Regions from separate parts of the Actinoplanes sp. CA-051413 genome, predicted to be linked through region 2. Evidence: riboswitches for the same ligand, from Rfam matches in the RefSeq annotation. Region 2 holds a riboswitch; each other region holds the start of a gene.

Region 1 (4,634 bases), 630 kb from region 2:
GCGATCAGGGTGTCAGTCATGCAGGCGTACCCCTAAAGTCTCGTCGGTCCAGGTCTGGTGATCGGCGCCTGCAGTGCTCAGGCGGCGCCTGCCGCGGCGAGCCGCTCGCCTCTGAGCCGGTCGGCCCAGGTGTCGTCGAGCGCTTGAAGACTATCCGCGCCGATCGCCCAGCGCAGTAGCAGATCGGCTATCGCTGGGTTGCGGGCCAGCGCCGGGCCGTGCGCGTAGGTGCCGAGGATCTTGCCGTGCCAGGCGCCCTCGGTCTGGCCGTCGTTGCCGACGCCGGCGGTCACCCGGGCCAGTGGTGCCACTCCGGGACCCAGGTGGGTCCGGCCGCCGTGGTTCTCGAATCCGGTCAACGGGGGCAACCCTAGCCGGGGATCGATGTCGCCGCGAACCTCACCCACCGCGCGTGTCTCGCCCCGGTCCGAGCTGAGGTCGAGCAGGTCCAGGCCGGCGCACTTGGCGCCCTTGGCGAAGAACGAGCTGCCGAACAGCTGGTAACCGGCGCACACGGCGAGCACGGCCGCGCCCTGGTGGACGGCCCGGTGCAGGCCGCCGTCGGCGATCAGCCGCTGGGCGGCCAGCGCCTGCGGGCCGTCCTCGCCGCCGCCGATCAGGTAGATGTCGGCGGTGGTGGGCATGGCCTGGTCCGAGCGGACCTCGTACGTCTCCACCGGGATGCCCCGCAGCGCGGCGCGGCGGCCGAGGATCAGCAGATTCCCCCGATCGCCGTACGTGGAGAGCAGGTCCGGGTAGATCCAGACGATCCGCAGGGTGCTCTCAGTTGACACGGTCCAACTCCGCTCGGATGTCCTGGAACGCCGTGTAGTTGGCGATCACTTCTAGCCGGCCGGGCGGGCTGGCCTGCACCGCCTCGTCGAAGGTATGCACGTGCCGGAAGGCGACATCGTTCACTTCCAGCCGGACCGCCAGGTCGTAGGCCCGGTCGCCGGTGATCAGCACCTGCCGGCCGCGCAGCGGGGAGAAGTCGACGTCGTAGAGCCAGGACGTGTCGAAGCCGTCGGGGTCGCGGGCGTTGATCGACAGCAGGGTGGGGGCCACCTCGGCCATGTCGAACGCCTCGAGCCAGCTGGCCGGGTTCTTGGCCAGCAGCAGCCGGATGTTGCGGCCGTCGCGTTCCACCTGGGCGTAGCGGCCTGCCACCGACGAGACGCCGGCCAGCCGGGGGACGGCCTCTATCGGGCGGACGCCGAACTCGGCGGCCACGGCCAGCGCGGTGGCGGCGTTGCCCAGGTTGACGTGCCCGGGCAGCTGGAGCTTGACCAGGTGCCAGTCGCCGCGGGGGTCGATGACGCCGTCGTCCTCGACGGTCCACTGGGCCTGCGGGCGGCGCAGCGGGCACCCGGTGCAGCGCCAGTCGCCGTTGGCGCGTTCGATCGGGGAGCCGCACTCCGGGCAGACGAACGAGTCGTCGTGCCAGCGCTGGCCGGCGCTGAACCAGACGACGTGCTCGGTGTTGACCGCCGCCCAGACCACCATCGGGTCGTCGGCGTTGGCGACCACGTGCACGTCGGGGTGGGCGGCCAGGGCGGTCCGCCACATCTGGGCCATCATGGCGACTTCCTTGGCCCGGTCGAGCTGGTCGCGGGAAAGGTTGAGCAGTGCCACCACCCGCGGGGTGGTCTCGTCGATGACCCGGGCCAGGTAGTGCTCGTCGACCTCGAGCACCGCGAACGGGGTGGCACCGGCCTTGGCCAGGGCCGAGGTGTGCCCGGTGGGCATGTTGGCGCCGAAGGAGTTGGTGGCGACCGGGCCCAGCACGCCGAGGGCGGCCGCGGTGAACCGGGTCGTGGTCGTCTTGCCGTTGGTGCCCGAGACCAGCGCGATCGCGCGGCCGGCGGCGAGGTTCTTCAGCAGGTCAGGATCGATCTTGAGACCGATCCACCCGCCGATCACCGAGCCGTCGCCGCGGCCGGCCGCCCGTGAGAGCGCCGCAGCGGTTCGCGACACGGAGGTCGCGACCTTGGCCCGTAGGGGCATCTTCCCGTCCGTCACGGCGACGAGGGTACCGGAAACGGACACTACGTCGAGTGGCCCCGGGGTCTGTCCAGGGGTATCCGCCGCCGGGCCGCCCCCTCGGCCGAACGGATGATCTCCACTACGCCGCCTGTCGCCGAGTTTGCGCCGGTGGGGGCGTTTACGGTCACATTCTCCCGACCTCGGTCCGGCCCATGATCGACCCCGATGGGGCTTTTTATGTGTTGTGTTTCACCCGTAACCTTCGACCCAAAGTGATCATCCCATCACCAGGTGCACCGGCATTTGTCACGGCCTGGTTACAAACCGGACAGCGATCCACGTGCCAAATACGGAGAGTAGTCGAGCGGAGCCCTGCAGTCCGCCGGGAAATCGGGTAGCAAGGGTGAGCCGGTGAGCGCCCGCTCGCCGCTCGCACCGCATCGGACCACGCCGAGCCCTGCCCCGGTCCGGGTGGCGCGACCACACGCACGCGAACAACAACACAGGCATACGGGGGCAGGGACGGGGGACCCAGATTCGGTCCACGGGGCACGCGCCACTTGCGGCGTACCGCGGGGATCTTGGGGTGAAGCCACCATCGGTGGCCGGGCAACCTTCCCGCCCGAACCCGACAGCTAACCTCGCAGGCGTGCCGGAGGGATATCTCTACCGTGCACGAAAGCACCTCGCACCGGCGTCGTCGTACCGTTGGCACCGGTCCCATCGCTCTGTCCCTGGGTCTCAGCCTCGCGGCCAGCCAGCTGATCGGCACCCCGGCGGCCTCCGCCGCTCCGGCGCCCGTCACGGCGGCCGCGGCGGCAGCCGTCAAGCCCAAGCTCACGAACTCCTACAACAGGAGGGCAGTGAAGAAGGGTCAGACGGTCCGGGTGACCGCGAAGCTCATCAACCCGAAGACCGGCAAGGGCGTCAAGGGCGCCAAGGTCAGGCTGCAGATCCGTGGCGGCAAGGCGTGGAAGACCTGGGTCACCCGGTCGACCGACGCCAAGGGTGGCGTCTCGATCCTGACCAAGCCCGGCTCGTCGCTGTACTACCGCACCGTCTTCTCTGGCGGCAAGGGCTACACCGCGGTGCGCAGCGGCCAGACCAAGATCACCGTGCGCGTCACCCAGAACAAGGCGGCCAAGGTGCTGGCCGAGGCGGCCAAGCACAAGGGCGCGCCGTACAAGTTCGGTGCTTCCGGTCCGAACCGGTTCGACTGCTCCGGCTACACCATGTACGTCTACAAGAAGGCCGCCGGTAAGAAGCTGCCGCACAAGGCCAACTCGCAGCAGCGGTACGGCAAGGCCGTCGGCAAGGGCAGCAAGAAGGCCGGCGACCTCCTGGTCTTCCGTTCCGGCTCCTACGGCACCCACGTCGGCATCTACGCCGGCGGCGGGTACATGTGGGCCGCCCCGCACACGGGTGACAAGGTCAAGAAGCAGAAGGTCTACGGCAAGAACTACGTCGTGCGCCGCCTCGTCTGAGTTCCGCTCAGCGGTACGGTCAACGGCAGCACCAGTAAGAGCAGTACGACAGTTCAGTGGGGCGCGACCCGGTACGGGGTCGCGCCCCACTGTCATGTCCGCTCCACTTTCTCCTCCACTTTCCTCCCCGATGAGGTGCCCAAGGGCAGCCGCGCCTTCCCCAACGCCCGAATTCGGGGGACTTTCGTGCCCGGGTGGGCGGCATGTCGGAAAGTGGACCATGGTGCGGCCCGCCCGGCCCTCCACTTCCACCCCACCGGCTCTGACGTGCGGATACATCCGCGAATCGGGTTCGCGGAAGCCGTCATTCTGGTTGCGAGTGGAGGGAAGTGGAGTAGAGTGGAGCGCAGTGGCAGGGCCTGAGGAGGAGCTGAATCCGAGGGGATTTGCCGGCCCAGACGACAGGTGATCCGCACAGAGCTGGCTCTGCGGCGGCGCCCGGGGCAGGGGGGTTGGGCCGATGTTCCTCGGCACGCACACCCCGCGCCTGGACGACAAGGGCCGACTGATCCTTCCGGCGAAGTTCCGCGACGAGTTGGCGGGAGGTGTCGTGATCACCAAGGGGCAGGAGCGTTGCCTGTACGTCTTCCCGATGCCGGAGTTCCAGCGGATCGCCGACCAGCTGCGCGAACAGCCGGTCACCCACAAGGCCGCCCGGGCCTACAGCCGGGTGTTCTTCGCCAGTGCGCACGACGAGATCCCCGACAAGCAGGGCCGGGTCACCATCCCGGCGCATCTTCGGGAGTATGCGGCGCTGAACCGCGAGCTCGTGGTGATCGGGGCGAGCACGCGGGTGGAGATCTGGGACAAGCAGTCCTGGGAGCAGTACCTCTCGGCGAGCGAGGACGACTTCGCCGACATCGAGGAGGGGGTGCTGCCCGGCGGATTGTGAGGCGTGGCACCTGTGGGCCAGTGAAACGGCCCGGACGTCGCTGCCGCCGTACTGCGAGATCTCCAGCCGCTCCCGCTCCTGGCGCCTCTTCCCCGGTGCCAGGCGTGTGTCCGGTCGGGCGCGCCCGATGGCAACGGGCACGAGCGGATGGGGATCTGGCGGTACGGACAGACGACCGGGCTGTGCCGGCACCGGGGATCGGTGCGGGTCGGACCGGGTGAGCGCGGAAAGAGCAGGCAATGGGGGTCAGGATGGGCGAGCTTCGCGGCACACAC
Region 2 (4,634 bases):
GGTCCGACGATCGGTGCTCCAGGAACGAGCTGGGCGCCGCCTCCAGGTCGGCCTCGCGCTCGTCCGACTCGGCGAGAATGGCCTCGGCCTGCGCCCGGGGGTCCGTGCTGCCACCCGCGCTGCGTTCCTCGGGCAGCAGGTCGGCGGCTCGCTGCTCTGTCCGGTCGTCTGTCATGGCGGCGGGATACCCCCGCCGCGGCGAACCGAACCTGCATCATGATCGATGTCCCGCCCGTGCCCTGGCGATGGGCGAAGGTCTGCCCGGACGCAAAAGCGCCGCTCCCGGCGGACCGGGAGCGGCGCGATCGCAGATGTCGGTGTGCAGGTCGCCTCTCGGCGAAAGGCTCAACGCGGCTCCAGCCGAACGGTAATCCGCGAAGGCAAAGGGTGAGGCCCGGGGACACTGATCACACCGACATCTGATCCAACCGTCGGCCGGGCCCGCCGATTCCGGTAGCGGTTGTGACTCAGGCCACACCGTTTGACGACCCTCCCCCCGGGTAGACGAAGCAGCGTGAGTGACTTCCAGGTGCTGGACGACTACCTCGACGAGGCTTTCACCGGGCAGGAACGGCTCAGCAGCGCCGACCTGCAGCGCGGGGCCATCGCCGCCGACCTGCCCGCCACCGCGCTGACCCGCATCGACGCGCTGCCCGAGGGGGAGTACGCCCAGGACGAGGCGGCCGAGGCGCTGCGGGCGCTGGACACCTGATCCCCGTCGAAGCCCCGACGACCTCGATGCCCGACCAAGGAGCGAGATGACCCAGCAGAACGAACGCCTGCCGGCCTTCGGCGACGAGGAAGCCGTACCGGACGGCGACAGCGACTTCGCCGGCGAACACTCCGACACCGCGGTGGACCGAGAGGTCATCGAGGGCGAGAAGGGCGAGGAAGAGAGCTCGCGCGGCTGGTCCGGCCTGGAGCGTGAGGGCCCGCCCTGACCGCATCACCCAGCACAGCGAACAGCCCCCGGCCGAGCGGCCGGGGGCTTACTCGTTCCAGGGTCAGGCCGCCTGGGCCAGCGCCGGCCGGTCGTTCTCGTCGCTCTGGTGGTCACCCTCCGCGGCCTCCTTGGCCAGGGAGTACGCCATCTGCAGGAAGTCGGACGCCGCCGTGGCGGTGAAGACCGTGGCCGCCAGCCGGGTCAGCCGGGGCGCGAAGACCAGGCCGCTGGTCAGCCCGGTGGCCACCCACACCGCCAGGCAGAACGGGCAGCTGAGCAGCTCACCGACGGAGTGGCGCAGGGAGCTGCCCTGGTCGCGTACCTCTTCGTTGATCTCGCCGCTGCCGCCCGGCTCCGCATAGCGGGTGAACGGCGCGCGCAGCGGGCTGGTGATCGCGTCCTTGGCGATCAGCCGGCTCAGCTTGTGCGTCGCGATGGAGATCAACACGATGTCGGCGGTGGCCGGCCGGTCCGGTACCGGCTTCGCGGTCAGCTTGGCGGCGGCGGCCAGACTGCCGGCGAGCAGTCCGAACGCCCCCATCGTCGCGACATAGCCGTCCAGCGGCCGGTGCTCGTGAGGTGCATAGTCCCGCCGCAGCCGGTTCAGCCGGCCGCGTACCGAGGAGATCATGAAGTCCGGGGTCCTCTCAGAAGTCCTGGGTGAGCCGGCCCGGATCGACCTCACGGCCGGGGTACCGGGACAGGTACGCGTTCTCCAGCTCCTCGGTCCGCCGCAGGTGGTTGGCCAGGGCGGCGTCGGGCCCGTGCCGCAGCGTCTGCAGCCGGGTGCGGTGCAGGCTGGCCAGCTCACGGAACAGATCGTCGTCGGCCAGCCCCGCGGGGTCGATGCCGTTCTCGGAGACGACGGTCTCGTCGCCGGCGGAGTCGAGCCGGGCGTCGGTCATGACGGCGCTCCCTTCCTCGGTCGCTGAAGTACTTGCTGCAACGGTTGCCCGTGCGCCCTGCCGCCAAACCCGCCGGTACGCTGAGGGACATGAAAGGGCTGTGGACCCCCGCGTGGATCGCGCGCCACATCCTGGCGCTCGTGCTCGTGGCCGGCTTCCTGGCCCTGGGCTGGTGGCAGTTCAGCCGGGCCACCGGCGGCAATTCGCTCAGCTGGGGCTACACCTTCGAATGGCCGGTGTTCGCCCTCTTCGTGGTGTTCATCTGGTTCCGCGAGGTCCAGCAGGAGCGCCGCGCGGCCCGCGCCGCCGAGCAGGACGGACCGGCGGAGGCGGAGCCACAACCGGAGGAGCAGCCGCCCGTGCCGCGCCAGGATGCCCCGGTGACCGTGCGCCGCCCGGTCCGCGTGCCGGTGGCGCAGGTGGCGCCGGCCGACGACGACGATCCCGAGCTGGCCGCCTACAACGACTACCTCAGCTGGCTGGCCGCCCACCCCGGAGCCCGGCCGAGCGACTATCCCGGCCGTCGCGCCAGCGCCGGCTGAGTCCAGACCGTCGAGTTCCAGCGAGTTCAAGGACGTGCACTATGCAGGGAGCCCTCACCCGCTACCGGATCATCGCCTGGATCGTCGGCGTGGTCCTGATCGCGCTCGTGCTGGTCGGCATGCCGCTGAAGTACCTGGGTGACAACGACACCGTGGTGGCCGCGATCGGCCCGATCCACGGCTTCCTGTACATGGTCTATCTGGTCGCCGCCTTCGACCTGAGCCGCCGGGCGCACTGGCCGCTGGGCCGGATGCTGCTGGTGATGCTGGCCGGCACGATCCCGTTCTTCTCCTTCTGGGCCGAACGGGTCGTCTCGCACAAGTGGGTCCCGGCCGCCCGCACTTCCCCGCCGGCCATGGCAGAGTAGGAAAGTAACGCTGCGGAACGGATTTGTTGCCCGCCGTTATCGGGATCATTCTCTTATTTGTGATCATTGGCGCAAGTCACTCTTCGGGCTCTTGTGTTAATGCCGCGCGCCGATAAGTTAATGCGGTTGGTCCGGTCCGCAGCCACACCCTCGGTGGCGCCGGCCAACGCCGCCGAATCCTCGCCGGCGGAAACGGACGACCAGATCCCCCACGGTCACCGCCTCCGCCACGACGAACCGGGGAACCAACCGAAGCAGCACCGGGGTGAATCCGCGCGAGCGGTAGGGGCCTTCTTCCCGCCCCGAACCCGTCAGCTAACCCGGTAGGCGGCCCGAGCGGAAGAAAGGCACAAACCGTTGCCACACGCCCGCACGAGGCTCCGTGCGCTGGTGGTTGCCGCCCTGGCGATCGCGATCACCGGCACCACCGCGACCGCCGCACACGCGGAACCGTCGACGAGTGAGCTGACGAAGAAGATCGACAAGGCGTCCGATCAGCTCGAGGACGTCGTCGAGTCGTACAACAAGATGAACATCAGCCTCAAGCAGACCAAGGACCAGGAAAAGAAGCTGGCCGCGTCGCTGGCCCCGGCCAAGGCCGCGCTGGAGGCCGCCGGCACGCAGATGGACGCGATCGCGGCGTCGGCGTACAAGACCGGCAACATCGGCACCATGAACGTCGTGCTCGAGGGCGCGGACAACCTCATGGACAGGATGAGCATCCTCGAGCAGATCTCCCGCAGCCGCGGCCGCGACATCGCGGAGTACCGCGCGACGACGGAGAACTTCGCCGAGCGCCAGGCCGCCCTCAAGGCGACCCAGAAGAAGCAGGAAGCCGAGGCCAAGGCCCTCAACGCGCGCAAGAAGAAGATCGAGGGCGACCTCAAGAAGCTGTACGCGATGCGCACCGCCGCCTACGGCTCTCCCACCGAGAAGTCCAGCAAGTACACCGGCAACATCCCGTCCATCGCGGGCTCCGCCGGTAAGGCTGTCACCTTCGCCTACAACGCCCTCGGCGTCATGTACGACTACGGCGCGGACGGGCCGAACGGTTACGACTGCTCGGGCCTGACCTCCGCCGCCTGGCGGGCCGCCGGCAAGTCGCTGCCGCACAACGCCGCCGCGCAGTACAGCGCGACCACCAGGATCTCGCGGTCCGAGCTCAAGCCGGGCGACCTGGTCTTCTACCGCAGCAACGGACACGTCGGCATCTATGTCGGCGGTGGCCAGATCATCGACGCCTCCCGCGCGGGCCAGCCCGTCAAGAAGCGCACGATCGACATCATGACCCCGAACGGCTACGGCCGGGTCACCTGAGCCGGGTGACCTGAGTCAGCAGGCACGAGAAAAGGCCGGTGTCCCCTCGGGGGTCACCGGCCTTTCGCCGTACTTGGCGGTTGCCTTACGCGGCCTGCAGGCCCTCGGCCCGGGCCAGCTCACGCAGCCGGCCGAGCGCCTGGATCTCCAGCTGGCGGATGCGCTCCCGAGAGAGCGAAAACCGCGACGCCACCTCAGTCAGCGAGTGCTCGCGACCGTCCTCCAGGCCGTACCGGGCGCGCATGATGCCCGCCGACCGGTCGTCGAGGTGGTTCAGCAGTCCCTCGATGCGCTGACGCTCCAGCGCGGTCAGGACGATCTCCTCGGGCGACGGCGCATCGCTGTCGGCGACCAGGTCGCCGAGGTTGGTGTCGCCGTCGTCGCCCACCGGGGTGTCCAGGGACACGGTGTCCTGGGCCCAGCGGGTCAGCTCGGTGACGCGCTCCACCGTCACGCCCAGCGCCGCGGCGACCTGCGCAGGCTCCGGGTCGGCGCCGAGCTCGCGGACGAGCTGGCGGGTGACGTTGCGCATCCGGTTGACGTCCTCGACCAGGTGCAC
Region 3 (4,634 bases), 4.3 Mb from region 2:
GGGAGGTGGCCGTCGACTTCGCCGGGGACGGCGCCCGGGACTGGCGGAAGCTGACCGCCGACGCCGCCTGCTCCCCCGTGGGCGACCCGGCCCGCCGGGTCGCCATCCTGCTCGACGACGAGGTGATCAGCTCGCCCGAGGTGAGCCCCGAGGCGACCTGCGAGGTCGGCTTCGCCGGGGAGGCCATGCGGATCACCGGATCGTTCACCGCGGCCGAGGCGCGCGATCTCGCCCTGCTGATCAGGGCGGGTGCGCTGCCCGTGCCGGTGGACATCATCCAGCAGCAGGTGGTCGGGCCCACGCTGGGCCGGCAGGCGATCGAGGCGTCGGCGCAGGCGGCGCTCATCGGGGCGCTCGCGACCATCGCGTTCATCGTGGCGGTGTACCGCCTGGTCGGTGCGCTGGCGGCGGTGGCGCTGGTCGCGTACGGGTTGATCTCCTACGCCGCGCTGCTGGCGGTCGGCGCCACCCTGACCCTGCCCGGCCTGGCCGGGTTCGTGCTCGCCATCGGGATGGCGGTCGACGCCAACGTGCTCGTCTTCGAACGGGCCAGAGAGGAGTACGCCGGCCGGCCCACCCTGCGCAGCGCGATCCGCGGCGGCTTCGCCCGGGCCTGGTCCGCGATCGTCGACTCCAACGTGACCACGCTGGTGGCCGCCGCCCTGCTGTTCCTGCTCGCCTCCGGCCCGGTACGCGGCTTCGGCGTCACCCTGGGCATCGGCGTGCTGGCGTCCATGTTCACCGCGCTGGTGCTGACCCGGCTGCCGGCCGAGGCCCTGTTGCGCCGGCGGTGGCTGGTCGTGCGCCCACGGTGGAGCGGCATCGCCCACGCCGGCCGGGTCCGCCGGGCGATCGAGTCCCGCGGCCCGGACCTGATGCGCCGCCGGCGACTGTGGCTGGCCGTCTCGGCGGCGGCGGTGCTGCTCTCCATCGGCGGCGTCGCCACCCGCGGGCTGAACCTCGGCGTCGAGTTCACCGGCGGCCGCATGGTCGAGTACGCCACCAGCCGGCCACTGTCGACCGACGCGGCCCGGGCAGCCGTGGAAGCCGCGGGCGTCGACCGGGCCGTGGTCACCCAGGTCGGCCAGGGCAACGTCTCGGTGCGGGCGGGCGCCTTCGACGACGCCACCGAGCAACGCGTACGCGCCTCGCTCGGCACGGCCGGCGGCGGGGACATACAGCAGTTACGGGACGACAAGGTCGGGCCCAGCCTCGGCGCCGAGCTGCGGGACAAGGCGCTGCTCGCGGTGGCGATCGCTCTCGGCGCGCAGCTCGCGTACCTGTCGGTGCGGTTCCAGTGGCGCTGGAGTGCGGCGGCGGTGCTGGCGATGGTCCACGACGTGGTCATCCTCATCGGGGTGTTCGCCTGGCTCGGCAAACCCGTCGATGGCGTGTTCCTGGCCGCGGTGCTGACCGTGGTCGGCTACTCGGTCAACGACTCGGTGGTGGTCTTCGACCGGATCCGGGAACTGGTCCACGGCCAGCGCAAGATCAGCCCCAGGCTGCGGGTGCCGTTCGCGCGGCTGGCCAACACGGCGTGCCTGCAGACGGTCCCGCGTACGGTCAACACCGGGCTCGGGGCGGTGTTCATCCTGGCCGCCCTGGCCACCCTGGGCGGGGCGTCGCTGGTGGACTTCGCCGTGGCGCTGCTGGTGGGGATCGTGGTGGGCACGTACTCGTCGGTGTTCCTGGCCACGCCGCTGGCGATCACCTTCCGGTCCCGCTGACCCGGGGCAGCGGGGTGGGCGCCGCCGTGCGCCCACCCCGCTGCTTCTCGGAGTAGGGTTCCCGCCACCGATCGATGCCGCCGGCAGCGGAAGGACGAGCCCGATGACGGATCCCGCGCAGCTCAACGCAGACCTGCCGCACTCCGCGCGGGTCTGGAACTACCTGCTCGGCGGCAAGGACAACTTCGCGGCGGACCGGGAGGCGGCCGACTACGCCGTCAGGCTGATGCCCGAGCTCGTGCTGTCGGCCCGGGCCAACCGGCAGTTCCTCGGCCGGGCCGTGCGGTTCCTGGCCGGCGAGGGCCGGATCCGCCAGTTCCTGGACGTCGGCACCGGGCTGCCCACCGCCGACAACACCCACGAGGTGGCCCAGGCGGTCGCCCCGGACGCCCGCGTCGTCTACGTCGACAACGACCCGCTGGTCCTGACGCACGCCTGCGCGCTGCTGACGAGCAGCCCCGAGGGGGCCACCGACTACCTCGCGGCCGACGTCCGCGATCCGCAGGCCATCCTCCGGGCCGCCGCCACCACACTGCACTTCGAGCGACCCACCGCCGTGGTGCTGTCCGGCATCCTCAACTTCGTCATGGACGACGCCGAGGCCCGGTCGGTCGTCGAGCAGTTCATGGCCGCGGTGCCCGCCGGCAGCTACCTGTTGATCTCGCATCCGACCACGGAGGTCAACGGCGAGGCCGTCGAGGCGTCGATGCGGCAGTGGAACGAGAGCGGCGCGGCGCCGATCAGGACCCGCACCATCGAGGAGATCCGCGGCTTCTTCGACGGGCTGGAGCTGCTCGACCCCGGCGTCGTGACCTGCACGGCCTGGCGGCCGGACCCGCGGCACCCCGGCATCACCGAGGTCGTGTCCGAGTTCGTCGCGGTGGGCCGCAAGCCCTGAGCACCGGTGGGGGGGCCCGGCTGCCCCACGGGGGCAAGGCAGCCGGGCCGGCTCATCACAGCGACAGGCGCTGACCGGGGAAGATCAGGTTGGGGTTGCCGCCGAGCTGCGCCCGGTTGAGCTGGTACAGCGCCCGCCAGCCGCCCTTGACGTGCTGGGCCGCCGCGATCTTGGCGAGCGTGTCACCGGACTTCACCGTGTAGTGCCGGCCGGTGGCCTTGACCGACGTGCGCTTGGTCGCCGCCGACTTCTTGTGCGTGGTGGTACGCGACGCCGTGGCCTTCTTGCCGCTCGACGAGGAACCGCCGGTGTTCTTCGCCTGGTAGGACTTCGACGAGCCGGCCTTCTTGCCACACACCGGCCACGCGCCGATGCCCTGGCCGTCGAGCACCTTCTCGGCGATGCGGATCTGCTCCGCGCGGCTCGCCTTGTTGGCGGTGCTCGCGTACTTGCCGCCGCCGTACGCCTTCCACGTGCTGCGGCTGAACTGCAGGCCACCGTAGTAGCCGTTACCGGTGTTGATGCTCCAGTTGCCACCGGACTCGCACTGCGCGATCGCGTCCCAGTTGACACTGGACTGCGCCGCGGCCGGAGAGGCCGGGCCCAGCAGAGCGACGGTGCCCGCGGCACCGGCCACGACCAGGCCGAGGGCGCGCAGGGACTGCTTGTGGATCTGTGCCATCGAGTGAACCTCCACGCCTGCGAGGTCAGCTGTCGGGTTCGGGCTGAGGTTGCCCGGCCGCTGTGGTGCCGCGGCTTCACCCCGAGGCGCGCGGTGAGCGCGCCGGAGAACCTGTGGGTCCCCCGCTCCATGCCTGAGTTGAGTTCCCAGCCCGGTCGGCGGCAGGACTCGGCGTTACCGACCGCGGGGCCCGCGTCAGCGGACCGGCCGACGGTAACCACGTTCCCCGCCGCGGAGCCAACCTCCGGGGGCCTAACGTGACGTTGTTCTCAGCTTTTGCCCACTTTTGATCTTGGCCAGAATCGGGGCAAGACGGTCAATATCACCGGCCGTACTCCCCGGGGCCGCGGGTGAGGACGTACCAGCCGTCACGGTCGAAGCCGGCGAAACGCAACCGGTCGGCGAGCAGGGTGCTCAGCGTCTCCCGTACGGCGACCCGCCAGTCCTTGGCCGCACCCGGAGCCCGGCGGCGCAGACTCTCGATGTCCTCCGGCACAGCCACCACCACGGTCTGCCCCCGGAACGAGCCCGGCACCGGCCCACCGGTGCCCGAACGGCGCAGCGCCACGGTGGCCGTCGGCGTCCGCACGCAGCGCACCGGCTTGCCGGCGCTGGCGGAGACGACCGCCGGGGCGGCGAGGTCCCAGCGCACCATCAACCGGTCGCTGTCGTCGTCGCCGTTGATCCGGTCGTGCATCGGGCCGTAGAAGTTCGCCAGGTACTCCGTCGGCACCGCGCCCAGCTTGGCCAGGTTGAAGTAGGCGTTGCGGGCCACCAGCGGGTCGAACGTCCAGCTGATCGTGCTGATGCCGCGCTGCAGGGCCCAGACCCGCTGGTGCTGCTTGAGCGCGAAGCCGACGTTGCGTCCGGCCGCGGTGGCGGACACCCCGGCGATGTGGCTGTGCAGCTCGCGCTCGCCCGGAGCGGCGAAGAACGCCACCGCGGCCCCGACCAGGGTGCCGCCGTCGAAGGCACCGGCCACGTAGTTGCCCGACTTCGCCAGCGCGCGCAGCAGCTCGGTGCTCAGCAGCGGGCCGCTCGCGTCGTCCTGCCAGATGCCGGCCAGCATCCGGTCCAGCGTGGTCAGCTCGGCCAGGCTGCTCACCGGGCGGACCAGCACCCGCGCGGCCCGCGCGGCCACCGTGGCCGCCTCCATCGCCGCCACGATCACCCTGCTCACGACGGCGGCTCCGGAGCGGACACGTCGGCGGCCGGGCCGGCGACGAGGGTCGCGAGATCCATGTGTGCTCACCTTCGGCGGTGACGGGTGTGCTCAGCGTAGGCCCCGGCCGGGCCGTCCGGGGGGCGTCCGAACCCTGAGGTCTAC
Region 4 (4,634 bases), 1.0 Mb from region 2:
CGGCGCTCGCCAGCGCCCGGCTGGACGGCTGGGAGGGCCTGGTCGAGGCGCAGCGGGAATACCTGGACGCGTTCTGGGACCACTCCGACGTCAAGGTCGAAGGTGACCCGGAGGTGCAGCAGGCCGTCCGCTTCGGCCTCTTCCACACGCTGCAGGCCGGTGCCCGGGCCGAGCAGCGACCGGTCGGCTCCAAGGGCCTCACCGGCCCCGGTTACGACGGTCACACGTTCTGGGACGCCGAGACCTTCGTGCTGCCGGCCCTGACCTACACGCAGCCGGCCGCGGCGGCGGACGTGCTGCGCTGGCGGCACTCCACTCTGGATCTTGCCCGGGAGCGCGCGCAGACCCTCGGCCTGCAGGGCGCGGCCTTCCCGTGGCGCACGATCCGCGGGCAGGAGTGCTCGGCGTACTGGCCGGCCGGCACTGCCGGGTTCCACATCGGAGCCGACATTGCCGACGCCGTGCGGCGCTACGTCTCCGCGACCGGCGACTTCGACTTCGAGCGCGACTACGGCCTGGAGCTGCTCGTCGAGACCGCCCGGCTGTGGCGCTCGCTCGGGCACCACGACCGGCACGGCCGCTTCCACATCGACGGCGTCACCGGCCCGGACGAGTACACGGCCGTGGTCGACGACAACGTCTACACCAACCTGATGGCGCAGCAGAACATGTTCGCCGCGGCGGACGCGGCCAAGCGGCACCCGGAGCTCGCCCGCAAGCTGGGCGTGGACGACGAGGAGTCGGCGTCGTGGCGGGACGCGGCGGCTTCGGTGCACATCCCGTACGACCGGGAGCTCGGCGTGCACCAGCAGTCGGAGGGCTTCACCCGGCTGGCGGAGTGGGACTTCGAGAACACCCCGCCGGAGGCGTACCCGCTGCTGCTGAACTACCCGTACTTCGACCTGTACCGCAAGCAGGTGGTCAAGCAGGCCGACCTGGTCATGGCCATGTACCTGCGGGGTGATGCCTTCACCCCCGAGGAGAAGGCCCGCAACTTCGCGTACTACGACGCCCGTACCGTGCGGGACTCGTCGCTGTCGGCCTGCATCCAGGCCGTCATGGCCGCCGAGGTGGGCTTCGTGGAGCTGGCCCACGACTACCTGGGCGAGGCCGCCCTGATGGACCTGCACGACCTGCACCAGAACGCGCGGGACGGCGTGCACGTGGCGTCCCTGGCCGGTTCCTGGATCGCCCTGGTGGCGGGCCTGGGCGGCATGCGTGACTCCAACGGGCAGCTCTCCTTCGCGCCCCGGCTGCCGAGCCGGATCAACGCGCTGGAGTTCTCGCTGCTCTGGCGCGGCCTGCGGCTGCGGGTGGAGGTCACGGCCGACGAGGTCACCTACTCGCTGCGCAACGGCGGTGGGTCGGCGCGTCTGGACCTGCTGCACCACGGCAAGGAGGTCACCATCACCCAGGTGAAGCCGGTCGTGCTGCCGATCCCGCCGGCGCCGCCGACGGGCCCCGCGCCCAGCCAGCCGGCCGGTCGCGCCCCGGTGCGCCGGAACACCGGAGTCTGATTCAACAACGAAGAAGCCCCCGTCCTCCTCGCGGAGGACGGGGGCTTCTCTGCGCTCGCCGCGCTAAAGCATCGAGACGTGTACGTGGTCCGTGTGATCACTGGGACCGTGGTACGACTTCCAGCCCGTGGCCGGGAACCAGATCTGTTTGTTCCAGATGACGTAGAGGATGCCGAGCCGGTCGGCGTTACGCACCAGGAAGGCCATCAGGTTGTTGCCGTACTCGCGGGTGTCCTGGTTGTGCCAGCGGGCGAAGCCGCTCTTCTGCAGGGACCAGTCGCAGGCACGGCCCTTGGGATGCTCGAACGGGCCGCCGTTGCGATGACAACCGACGAACCGGTTGAACTTCGCCTTCTTCACTTCCTTGTACATGTGGAAGGTGCGTGCGGTGATGCAGCCACCGGTCGTCGGGTCGTCGACGTTGCAGCTCTCCGGGCTGAACTCACCGTCGGAGTTGCGGGGCGCCGGGGCGGCCTTCGGCGACTTGGCGAGCACGAAGCCACCCGTCACCGTGGTGCCACCCACCTGGGCCAGCGCCTTCTCGGCCGACTCCTTCTGCTTCTCCATCAGCGCGAGGTTCTGCTTCTGCGCCTTGACCTCCTGGTCCAGGCGCGTCTTGTTGGCGGTCACCTCGTCGATGGCCTGGTCCAGCTCGCGCAGCTTGCCGTCGTTGAGGGCGTTGATCTCCTCCAGGGAGACCGCCTTCTTGAGGAAGCCGTCCGGGCTGGAGGTGTTGAGCAGGAAGCCCATCGTCGAGATGCCGCCGGTGCGGTACTGCTGAGCGGCGACCGCGCCCACCTCGGGCAGCAGCAGGTCGCGCTTCGCCTCGGCGTTCTTGACCTTGAGGGCGAGGCCGAGCTGGGTCTTGGTCGACTTGGCGACTGCCGCCCGGGCTGTCAGATAGCGCCGGCCCGTGGAGTCCAGCACGTCGTTCAGCAGCGGGTTGTCGTCGCCGTCGTCGGCGGTGGCCGACTTGGTGTCGTCCGGATCGGCGTTCGCCGGGGATGCGGGCGCGAGCATCATCGTGACCGCGGCGAGCGGTGCCAGGGCGAGGATCAGCCACCGGCGGGGTCTTGCCGTCATTCAGAATCCTTCCGCGTGACCACCGGCCGGGTTAGCTGACGGGTTCGGGACGGAAGCGATCCCTACCACTGACTCGTGGATTCACCCCGGTAGTTCTGTGGTTCCCCGGCTCATCTTGCGACGATTAGATGGTGGGCTGCCGGCGCCTTGGGGGCAGCGCCTTCTGGCAGTGACCGGCGGCCAGCTTACCTGACAACGGCCGAAGTGGCAGTGCTGCCGCGAACGGTAAAACGGTTACCAGGCAACGACTTTCCGTCACCGCTCGATGGAATGACGCAGGTCATAGCCCGTAACGACGTATCAATGTGAGTCGTTGCATTCTTTCCGTCGATTGCTCACCATCAGTGCACGATCGATTGCGTACGGTGTGACGACTGTCGATTCCTAGCATTGCTGGGTAGTGTTCGTCACGGTCTCAGCGCAGACCGCCGCCTAATCGCCGCACGGCGAGCCGGGGAACCACTTGAGTAATGGGGTGAATCCGATCCGCGCACCCCCGCGCGATCGGTAGGGATCGCTTCCGTCCCGAACCCGTCAGCTAACTCGGTCGGCGGCCGACGGAAGGAATGTTCGTGAGGCTCACCCCTGTCCGCCGGCGATTAGCGACCGTGCTCGCGGTCCTCGTCGCCACCTCGGGGCTGGCGCTCGCCGCCCCGACCTCCGCCTCCGCCGCACCCCGCCCCTTCGCCGCGCCGGGCGACTCGGGCGACGACGGCGAGGGCGGTTCGAAGTCCCTCATCAAGCAGCTCGAGGCGGCGTCCAAGGGCTTCGTCGAGGCCCAGGAGGCGCTGGACCGCTCCAAGAAGCGCCAGCGGGAGCTGACCGCCAAGCTCAAGGAGCTCGACACCCAGCTCGGCCCCAAGCAGGCGGCGCTGGACGAGATCGTCCAGCGGGCTTACCGCACCGGGCGGCTCGGGCCGATGACGGCGATGATCACCGCCGACTCCACCGGCAGCATGCTGGACCGGGCGCAGACCCTGGAGACCATCGCCGTCAAGCAGGACCGCGCGGTGCGCGACCTGAAGGACAGCCGGGACCAGCAGGCGCAGGCCAAGACGGCGATCGACACCGCTGTCCGCGAGCAGCAGCGCCAGCTCACCGTCATGGCCAAGCGCAAGAACCAGGCGGAGAGCGCCCTCAAGGCCGCCAACGCCGCCAGCGGGTCGAGCGACTCGTCGTCGTCCGGCGGCGGTTCCTCCAGCGGCGGCGGCAGCAGCTCGCTGGCCGCGCCCGCGCCGCGCAACTCGGACGGCTCACTGCCGAGCGAGTCGTGCAGCGTCAACGACCCGACTACGACCGGCTGCATCACGCCGCGCACACTGCACGCGATGCAGGAGGCGAAGAAGGACGGCTTCAACCACTTCATCGCCTGCTTCCGCCACCAGAACAGCGGCGAACATCCGAAGGGGCGGGCCTGCGACTGGGCCGCAGACAAGGGCGGCTTCGGCGGCGACGCGACCGGGGCCAGCAAGGACTACGGCAACCGGCTGGCGGACTACTTCATCCACAACGCGAGCCGGCTCGGCATCCTGTACGTCATCTGGTACCGGCGGATCTGGCTGCCTAGCAGCGGCTGGAAGTCGTACTCCGGTGCCGGCGGCGACCCGTCGAGCGACCACACCAACCACGTGCACATGTCGATGCGCTGACCCGGGGGAGTGCGGGGCCTACCGCTTGACGTAGGCCTCGTACTCCTTCAGCACGTCGTCGGTCGGGCCGTCGGCGCGGATCAGGCCCGACTCCAGCCAGATGGCCCGCTCGCAGGTGTCGCGGATCGACTGCTCGCTGTGGCTCACCAGGAAGACGGTGCCGGCCTGCGCGCGCAGATCCCGGACCCGCTGCTCACTGCGCCGGCGGAACTTCGCGTCGCCGGTGGCCAGCGCCTCGTCGATGAGCAGCACGTCGTGCTGCTTGGCGGCCGCGATGGCGAACCGCAGCCGGGCTCCCATGCCGGACGAGTACGTCCGCATCGGCAGCGAGCTGAAGTCACCGCGCTCGTTGATGCCGGAGAAGTCGATGATGTCCTTGGTCTTG

Evidence for each region. Region 2 has a riboswitch for cyclic di-AMP ahead of ACQP2Y_RS07135 (NlpC/P60 family protein). Riboswitches for the same ligand answer to the same signal wherever they lie in the genome.
Region 1: linked by a shared signal. The riboswitch ahead of ACQP2Y_RS10180 (C40 family peptidase) and the one ahead of ACQP2Y_RS07135 (NlpC/P60 family protein) in region 2 are both predicted to bind cyclic di-AMP.
Region 3: linked by a shared signal. The riboswitch ahead of ACQP2Y_RS27465 (transglycosylase family protein) and the one ahead of ACQP2Y_RS07135 (NlpC/P60 family protein) in region 2 are both predicted to bind cyclic di-AMP.
Region 4: linked by a shared signal. The riboswitch ahead of ACQP2Y_RS02320 (coiled-coil domain-containing protein) and the one ahead of ACQP2Y_RS07135 (NlpC/P60 family protein) in region 2 are both predicted to bind cyclic di-AMP.

What each region holds. Positions count from the first base shown of each region.
Region 1 covers NZ_CP192100.1:2,127,417-2,132,050, forward strand. The annotation lists gene ACQP2Y_RS10165 (TVP38/TMEM64 family protein) at 1-20, opposite strand, end outside; gene ACQP2Y_RS10170 (type 1 glutamine amidotransferase) at 78-794, opposite strand; gene ACQP2Y_RS10175 (MurT ligase domain-containing protein) at 784-2,004, opposite strand; cyclic di-AMP (ydaO/yuaA leader) riboswitch at 2,528-2,648, shown strand; gene ACQP2Y_RS10180 (C40 family peptidase) at 2,655-3,467, shown strand; gene mraZ (division/cell wall cluster transcriptional repressor MraZ) at 3,928-4,359, shown strand; gene rsmH (16S rRNA (cytosine(1402)-N(4))-methyltransferase RsmH) at 4,611-4,634, shown strand, end outside.
Region 2 covers NZ_CP192100.1:1,502,265-1,506,898, reverse strand. The annotation lists gene ACQP2Y_RS07170 (hypothetical protein) at 1-175, opposite strand, end outside; gene ACQP2Y_RS07165 (hypothetical protein) at 515-712, shown strand; gene ACQP2Y_RS07160 (hypothetical protein) at 759-941, shown strand; gene ACQP2Y_RS07155 (DUF1360 domain-containing protein) at 1,005-1,574, opposite strand; gene ACQP2Y_RS07150 (DUF6158 family protein) at 1,591-1,848, opposite strand; gene ACQP2Y_RS07145 (hypothetical protein) at 1,938-2,390, shown strand; gene ACQP2Y_RS07140 (DUF3817 domain-containing protein) at 2,432-2,758, shown strand; cyclic di-AMP (ydaO/yuaA leader) riboswitch at 2,968-3,102, shown strand; gene ACQP2Y_RS07135 (NlpC/P60 family protein) at 3,149-4,075, shown strand; gene ACQP2Y_RS07130 (sigma-70 family RNA polymerase sigma factor) at 4,161-4,634, opposite strand, start outside.
Region 3 covers NZ_CP192100.1:5,812,400-5,817,033, forward strand. The annotation lists gene secD (protein translocase subunit SecD) at 1-1,727, shown strand, start outside; gene ACQP2Y_RS27460 (SAM-dependent methyltransferase) at 1,831-2,625, shown strand; gene ACQP2Y_RS27465 (transglycosylase family protein) at 2,681-3,307, opposite strand; cyclic di-AMP (ydaO/yuaA leader) riboswitch at 3,312-3,456, opposite strand; gene ACQP2Y_RS27470 (GNAT family N-acetyltransferase) at 3,630-4,487, opposite strand.
Region 4 covers NZ_CP192100.1:483,391-488,024, forward strand. The annotation lists gene ACQP2Y_RS02310 (glycoside hydrolase family 65 protein) at 1-1,517, shown strand, start outside; gene ACQP2Y_RS02315 (coiled-coil domain-containing protein) at 1,581-2,600, opposite strand; cyclic di-AMP (ydaO/yuaA leader) riboswitch at 2,606-2,741, opposite strand; cyclic di-AMP (ydaO/yuaA leader) riboswitch at 3,020-3,169, shown strand; gene ACQP2Y_RS02320 (coiled-coil domain-containing protein) at 3,167-4,249, shown strand; gene ACQP2Y_RS02325 (ABC transporter ATP-binding protein) at 4,268-4,634, opposite strand, start outside.